2 linked regions of the Methylocaldum szegediense genome follow. The protein of the gene in region 2 binds, or shares a complex with, the protein of the main gene of each other region. Links are inferred from orthologs where the notes say so. Each region holds a gene or a part of one and is shown on either strand. Other genes may lie near its edges. The genes, in order: QEN43_RS04370 and smc.

The links.
Region 1: the proteins of smc (region 2) and QEN43_RS04370 are in contact, whole or in part, in a crystal structure (PDB 3ZGX), measured with the Bacillus subtilis proteins. The link is inferred for Methylocaldum szegediense from one-to-one orthologs.

What each region holds. Positions count from the first base shown.
Region 1 is NZ_OX458333.1:1,031,446-1,034,758, reverse strand. The notes cover bases 1-3,000. They hold QEN43_RS04370 (segregation and condensation protein A), read right to left. Parts: upstream 1,897-3,000; coding sequence 1,105-1,896; downstream 1-1,104. Other genes in these bases: QEN43_RS04360 (L-threonylcarbamoyladenylate synthase), read right to left, coding at 2,668-3,000; QEN43_RS04365 (site-2 protease family protein), read right to left, coding at 1,990-2,637; scpB (SMC-Scp complex subunit ScpB), read right to left, coding at 522-1,103; rluB (23S rRNA pseudouridine(2605) synthase RluB), read right to left, coding at 1-544. In the rest of the region: more of QEN43_RS04360, read right to left, coding at 3,001-3,288. UniProt on the Bacillus subtilis protein: Participates in chromosomal partition during cell division. May act via the formation of a condensin-like complex containing Smc and ScpB that pull DNA away from mid-cell into both cell halves.
Region 2 is NZ_OX458333.1:2,648,274-2,652,667, reverse strand. What follows is about bases 138-4,218. They hold smc (chromosome segregation protein SMC), read right to left. Parts: upstream 3,854-4,218; coding sequence 338-3,853; downstream 138-337. Other genes in these bases: queF (preQ(1) synthase), read left to right, coding at 4,056-4,218; QEN43_RS11215 (cell division protein ZipA C-terminal FtsZ-binding domain-containing protein), read right to left, coding at 138-241. Outside these bases: more of QEN43_RS11215, read right to left, coding at 1-137; more of queF, read left to right, coding at 4,219-4,394. UniProt on the Bacillus subtilis protein: Required for chromosome condensation and partitioning.

The sequences.
Region 1 (3,313 bases), 1.6 Mb from region 2 along the record:
GCAAGACACCGTTCGATAGCCGCGTCAACATCTCGTCGTTGACGGGGCCAAGAACCCGAACCGCATACTCGCGCTCGATTTCCTGCGACGGGTGCATCAGACGATTGGCGAGTTCGCCGTTATTGGTGACCAACAGCAGACCTTGCGTGTTGATGTCGAGACGGCCGACGGCAATCCAACGCCCCGTCATGGGCTTAGGCAACCGGGTAAAGATCACCGGGCGCCCCTCCGGATCGCGGCGGCTGACTACCTCCCCGATCGGCTTGTGATAAATGAGCACGCGGGTGGGCGCTTCGGAGCGCTTGGCGATATCGATTGGACGGCCGTTGACGGTGACACGGTCGCCCTTGCGGTAACGATCCCCACGTTCGGCCGGTTTGCCGTTTATCGCGATTCGGCCAGCTTTGATCCATTCCTCGATCTCCCGGCGCGATCCCAAGCCCAACCGAGCAAGAACTTTTTGAATCCGCTCACCGGCGTCATCCCAGGACGAGCGTTTATCCGTAGGCGCCTTAGTTCTACTACGTTGATTGGTGATCCGCATCTTCGATTATTGGCTGGTCTTTCGGCACCGCCTGCAGCGCCATATCATCTAGAAATTCCCGAAGCGGCGGGAGTTCGTCGAGACTCTTCAGGTTGAAATAGTCTAGGAATTGCTTGGTCGTGCCGAGCAGTGCCGGACGCCCCGGCACCTCCTTGTGTCCCACGACCTGTATCCATCCCCGGTCTTGCAATGCCCGAACGATACTCGAGCTGACGGTGACACCTCGAATATCCTCGATCTCGCCGCGCGTGACCGGCTGACGGTAAGCGATGATCGCGAGCGTTTCCAGGAAGGCGCGCGAATAACGACCGGGGCGCTCTTCGAACAAGCGAGAAACCCAAGGCGAGAAATCCGCTCGCACTTGGAGCCGGTATCCGCTCGCCACCTGCTTCAGTTCGATGGGCCGACCGCGGCAATCCTCCGCCAAGTCCGCCAGTGCCGCAAGGATTTCCCCCTGTTCCGGCCGTTCGTGTTCGGCGAACAGGCTTTCCAAGTCGACCAAGGACAAGGGTCTGCCGGCGGCCAACAGCGCCGCCTCGATAATCGCTTTCAGTTCCACGTCAATCGATACTGGACGCTGTCAACGGCTTTACCAGTAACTCGCCCAAGGGTTCCTCCTGGATGATCTCGATCAAGCGTTCTTTGCTGAGCTCGAGTATGGCGAGCAAGGAAACGACAGCGCCTTGCCGCCCCTCCCTTCGTTCAAACAGGCTAGGGAATGGAACCAGCAACTGGGTCTGCAAGCGGGCTAATATGCTCGCCATGCGTTCACGAACCGATAGAGGCTCGCGCTGGATATGATGATGCGTAAGTCGTTCGGCGCGCCGCAGTACGTCCTGAAAAGCCAGGAGAACTTCCTTTAAGTCCACTTCCGGATAAACCTTTTTTACCTGGATAGCGCTCGTATCCGCCGAAGCTTCGAAAACATCGCGCTCGCAGCGCGGCAAGGCGTCGAGCTCTTGGGCCGCATGCTTGTAGCGCTCGTACTCCTGGAGCCGACGTACCAATTCGGCGCGAGGATCCTCCTCTTCCTGTTCCGGGTTCGCTGGGCGCGGCAACAGCATGCGCGATTTGATTTCGGCCAGAATCGCCGCCATCAGCAGGTATTCGGCGGCAAGCTCGATACGGAGCTCGCTCATCATCTCGATGTAGCCCATGTACTGACGCGTGATATCGGCGATGGGAATGTCCACGATGGAAAGGTTCTGGCGGCGGATCAAATACAGCAGAAGGTCGAGCGGGCCTTCAAAAGTCTCGAGGAATACTTCCAACGCATCGGGCGGGATGTAAAGGTCTTCGGGCAATTCGGTCAGAGGCGTGCCGTTGACTATAGCCACCGGCTCGACAGCCATTCCTTCCGTATCAACCTCTTGCGAACTGCTCTGCTGCGTTTCTTGCTCCGTGCCGTCGACGGCAGAATTTCCTGGCTCCGCGAGATCGGTCATTTACAGGCCGGCGAAACCGAACAGCAAGCGCTGCATGGCATAGATCGGAAAACCCAGAATCATGGACAACCCGCCGGTCGCGATCAGTGCCAGCAGAATGAAGAAACCGTAGGGCTCGATCTGACTGAATTTGATGGCCAGCTTAGGTGGCAAGAAACTCGTCGCGATTCGCCCGCCGTCTAGCGGCGGAATCGGCAGCAGGTTCAAGAGCATCAGCACGATATTGATCACGATGCCGGCAATACCCATAAGCCCCAGAGGCACCGACACATAGTCGAAATCGATAAAGCTAGCCAAACGGGCGACAAGTGCCCAGGCGATGGCCATCAAAAAATTCGCGGCGGGTCCCGCGATGGCAACTAATGCCATGTCCCGCTTCGGGTTGCGCAACTTGCCGAAATCCACGGGAACGGGTTTGGCCCAACCAAAGATAAACCCACCCAGCGCCAACAGGACGCCCGGCACCAGCAAGGTACCGACCGGATCGATATGATGCAAGGGATTCAAGGATAGCCGGCCTAGCCGCGCTGCCGTGTTGTCGCCGAGCATTCTGGCGACCCAACCGTGGGCCACTTCATGCACGGTGATGGCGAACAGAACCGGGAGAATCCAGACAGCGACGCGTTGAACAAAAGTCAGTTCTTCCATTGGTACAATTCTTGAGCCAGTGAACGGAGGTTATTGAAGCGAAGGGACGACACCCGATCCCTGCCGGACGATCTCAGGCGTGTCTTCCATGAAGCCGACAATCGTGGTCGGGGTATAGGGAACGATTCCGGCGTCGATAATCAAATCCACTTCTTTCTCGAGGCGGTCGCGAATGTCTTCCGGATCGCTCATGGCATCCTCTTCGCCGGGGAGGATCAGGGTCGAACTGAACAAAGGCTCGTTCAACTCCGCCATCAGTGCCAGCGTGATCGGGTTGTCCGGCAAGCGGATTCCGATGGTCTTGCGCTTGGCATGCTGCAGGCGACGCGGCGTCTCGCGGGTCGCTTTGAGAATGAAGGTATATGGCCCCGGCGTCAGCGATTTGATGAGCCGGAAGGCTTCGTTGTTGATCTTTGCGAAAGTGGATATCTGCGAGAGATCGCGGCACACCAGGGTAAAATGATGATCCTCCTCCAACTGACGAATTTGGCGGATGCGGTCCAGCCCTGACTTATTGTCCATTTGGCAGCCGAAGGCGTAGGAGGAATCGGTAGGATAAACGATGACGCCCCCCTGGCGAATGATCTCGACGCTCCGGCGGATCAGCCGGGGCTGCGGATTATCCGGATGAATCTGAAAGTATTGAGCCATTTTGATAGTTTACTATAGAGGGCGT
Region 2 (4,394 bases):
GATCGGGGTCGTCGGTAAACCGTCGCTCGTTTCGATTTAGAACACGAACGCTTTCGGCTTCGTCGTCGTTGTAATCGGGCAGTTCCTCATCGATCGAAGGGTCGAAGTCGAGTTCGTCGAACGCGACCCGCCTTTGCAGAAAGTCCAGGATCTTTTGCTTGTATCGTCCCCAGATATAAATGCTGGCGATGACGATGATGCCGATGACCAGCAGGATCAAACGTACGGTATCTCTATCCATCCCCTTTCCTCGAATGCCCTTGACCCGCCCGGAAACAAGGAGGCGGCCGAGCGCCACTTTTTGTACGGAAAATCGGCCCCTGCGGCACAGGAACAATTAGGCCGCTGATCCCGCCGACATTTCAACCGCCGCATCGATGTCGACAGCGACGATGCGGGACACGCCGGGTTCTTTCATGGTGACACCGGCCAAATGCTGGGCGATTTCCATCGTCGCTTTGTTATGCGAAATGAAAAGGAATTGTACCTTTTCGGACATTTCTTTGACCAATTGACTAAACCGACCGACATTGGCGTCGTCCAGCGGAGCATCCACTTCGTCGAGCAGGCAAAACGGCGCTGGGTTCAGTTCGAAGATGGCGAACACCAGGGCGACCGCCGTGAGCGCCTTTTCGCCTCCCGAAAGGAGGTGGATCGAGGTGTTGCGCTTGCCGGGAGGCCGCGCCATGATGCTGACGCCGGTTTCCAGCAGATCACGCTCGGTGAGGTCCAGGGATGCCTGGCCTCCGCCGAACAGTTTGGGAAACATTCGCTGTAGGCCCGCGTTAATCCGGTCGAAGGTATCCTTGAAACGAGCCCGGCATTCCCTGTCGATCTTTTCGATGGCTTCTCTCAAGGTAGCCAGCGAGTCGGTCAGATCTTGGTGCTGTTGATCGAGAAACTTCATGCGTTCCGCCTGGGCTTGGTATTCTTCCATTGCGGTCAGATTGACGGCGCCCAGCCTGACGATTTCTTCTCCGAGCTCGGTGACACGTTTCTGCCAGATCTTTTCGTCTGCGTCTTCGGGCAATCCGGCCAAAACCGCCTCCGGCTCCGCGCCCAGTTCGTCGAATTGTTCCTGCACGGTCTGCCGACGCACCTCGTTGGCCTGAAGCGCGAGCTTGGTCTGATCGAGGCGCTGTTTGAGATCGTCCAAGGCCCTTTGGTTGTGGATGCGGGATTCGTCGATGCGGCGCATCTCGGTCTCCAATTCGCCGGCGCGCTTGCGCAAATCCGACAGCGTCCGCTCCACCTCGACGCGCTGTTCCTGTAGTTCTTCCAATCGGGCTTGTTCGTCTTCGACCGGCATCTCGGCCTCGCTCATCTGCGCGCTGACGGTTTCGAGCCTTCCCAGGGACTGCTCGTACTGCTGCTGCGCCCGCTCCAGATGTTTTCGGGTCAGGCCTTCGGCGGATTTCAGGGTTTCGAGCCGAGTTTTGAGTTGGTGTACACACTCGCGCGCCAATTTCAGAGCGGCATCGGCCTTACTGAGATTGGTTTCCAGCTCGTCCCTTCGGGCGGCGTAGTCGGCCACTTTCGGTTCCAAATCGGCAAGCCGCTCTTCGGCCTCCAGCAAGGCGGTCTTAGCTTCGGCGGTTTCTTCGACGGTCTGGGACTGATGCTCTTCCAGATCGTCCAACTCGTATTCGAGCTGCCGGAGACGCTTTGTGGCCTGTTCGCAGCGCGCCGTGGCGGCGCTCAAGTCGGCCTTGAGACGAGCTTGTTCGACGCTCAAGGAACGCTCCTCGGTTTGCATTCGCTCGTACTCGTGTTCGGCGTCTTTTACGGCTTGATCGGCCTGAGCGAGGTCTTGTTCCAGCAACCGGTTTTTTTCCAGCAGGCTATCGCGTCGCGCTTTGAGTTCCCGCAACTCGCGCTCCCGCTTGATCATTCCGGCCTTGCCGTCTTCGGGTTTTTGGATCGCCAGCCAGCCTCGGCCTATGCGGATTCCGTCCGGTGTCACGACCGATTCGTGATCCGCTAGCTTTTCGCTCAGCGTTTTGGCGGACGCCAGATCTTGGGCGCAGTACACGGTACCGAGCAGCGGAGCGAGCTCCCAAGGCGATTGCACCTGGCCGATAAGTTTCTGCTCGGCCGGTGTTTTGCTCGCATTAGGGGAGCGGGTTTCGAAAAAGCTTAGCGATTCGCCGGGCAGGCCGCTCAAATGTGGCCAATAATCTGCCGAACTCTCGACGCAAAGGGCTTCGAGATAACTGCCGAGGACGCTTTCCACCGCCGTTTCCCAGCCGGGGCGAACCTCCAGGTATTCGGCCAGGCGCCCAGCCCCGTCAAGGCCGCGTTCTGCCAACCAGGACTTAAGTGCGGCGCGGTCCTTGCCCATCGCGTGCTGCTGCAGCGTTTCGAGCGAACTGATCTTGCCCTGGAGGGCGTGCAACTCCGCGCGGTTGGCGTTCAGTTCGTCGTGGCAGGACTTGGCCCTTTGGCGTTCGTGACGGATTCGATCGGTCAGGATTTGGAGCTGCTCGTGCAGCGCCGCGCGTTCGGCTTCGAGTTCCGCGAGAGCCTGCTGCAGCCCTTCGAGCCCCTCGGCTTGCAGCGTGTCTTCGAGTTCATCGCGCTCGCGCTCCAGCCGCTCCCGTCGGGACTGGAGTTGGCGCTCTTGTTGCTCCAGTTGCTTAAGTCGCGTTTTCTGGATCTCGGCTTGGCTTTTGTAGCGATTGATCTCGCCGCTTAAGGATTCGAACGCCTGACGCAGGTTCTTAAGCGCCCTGTCTGCGTCATCCCGGTATTGGATCGCTTCGGTTTCGGCGGACAAGGCTTGTTCGAGTTCGAGTTCGACTGCCGCGAGCTCTTCACGTATGGCCTCGAGCTGATGTCTATCGTTTTCCAGGTCATGAAGGGCTTGCTCTTTCTCGTTATGGAGCCGGGTTTGTTCCAGACGCAGCGTCTCGCGCGTCTTTTGGGCGTGCTTGATCGTCTGGTCGAGACGGCTGATTTCAGCGCCCAGCTCGTAATAGCGCCCTTGATGCTCGGCAATCTGATGTTGCAGCGCTTCATGCCGCTCCCGGTGCTGGTCCAGGGACTCGCTCAGGCTATTGCCCTCGCTGACCAACTGTTTGAACAATTGTTCGGCGGCGGCCAGGGACTTCCGATATTCATTCAGGCGCTCGTCGTAATTGCGCCAGCGGATCGCCAGCAGTTGCTCCTTGTAACGCCGTTCCTCCTGCTTGAGAGCCGAATATTTTTCCGCTTTTTTTGCCTGACGCCGGAGATTCTCCAATTGTTTCGCTACCTCGTCGCGCAAATCCTGCAGCCGATCGAGATTTTCCTGGGTATGGCGCATGCGGAGTTCGGTCTCGTGGCGTCGTTCCTTGTACTTCGAGATGCCCGCGGCTTCTTCGATGATCTCGCGCAGTTCGTCTGGTTTAGCTTCGACCAGCCGGGAGATGGTGCCTTGCTCGATGATGGCGTAGCTGCGCGAGCCGAGGCCGGTGCCGAGGAAAAGGTCGGTGATGTCCTTGCGGCGGCAGCGGGTGCCGTTCAAAAGGTAAGTCGACTGTCCATCCCGTGTGACCTGGCGCTTAATGGAGATTTCGCGGTATTTGGCGAACTCGCCGGGCGCCTTGCCTTCGCTGTTGTCGAAGATCAGTTCCACCGAGGCGAGCCCCACCGGCTTGCGCGTGCTGGAGCCGTTGAAGATGACGTCGGCCATCGTATCGCCGCGAAGATGCTTGGCCGAGGATTCGCCCATCACCCAGCGTACGGCGTCGATGATGTTGGATTTGCCGCAGCCGTTCGGCCCGACGATGCCCACGAGATTGCCGGGGAGCGGAATCGATGTGGGATCGACGAAGGACTTGAAGCCCGCGAGTTTGATCTTCTCCAGCCGCATTAGAGGGTTCAGACGAGTTTCGCTGTTCGGGACGGCATCGGAAAAAACGCGATGGGTGCGATGGCGGGCAAGTCCGTTGATCTGGTCTGTAATGGAACCGGGCGCTATTATAAACGACTAAGTCCATCGGCGGGATTTCGTAAGGTATTGACGTTCCGCCGTTCCGCAGCAAGGTTCATCCCCGAAACTCTTGACCGTTCCCATGCCATCCGCACCTAGCAAAGACCTCGAAACCTTCGATAATCCGCATCCCGGCCGCGATTACACGATCCGCATCGAGATACCGGAATTCACCTGCCTGTGCCCCAAGACCGGACAGCCGGATTTCGCCACCATTCTGATCGAGTACGTGCCGAAGCAATCCTGCGTGGAGCTCAAATCACTCAAGCTATACATCTGGTCTTTCCGCGAGGAGGGCGCCTTCCATGAAGCGGTGACCAACCGCATTCTCGACGACCTGGTCAGAGCCTGCGCGCCTAACTTCATGCGGGTGACCGCCCGTTTCAACGTCCGTGGCGGAATCTACACTACGGTCGTGGCC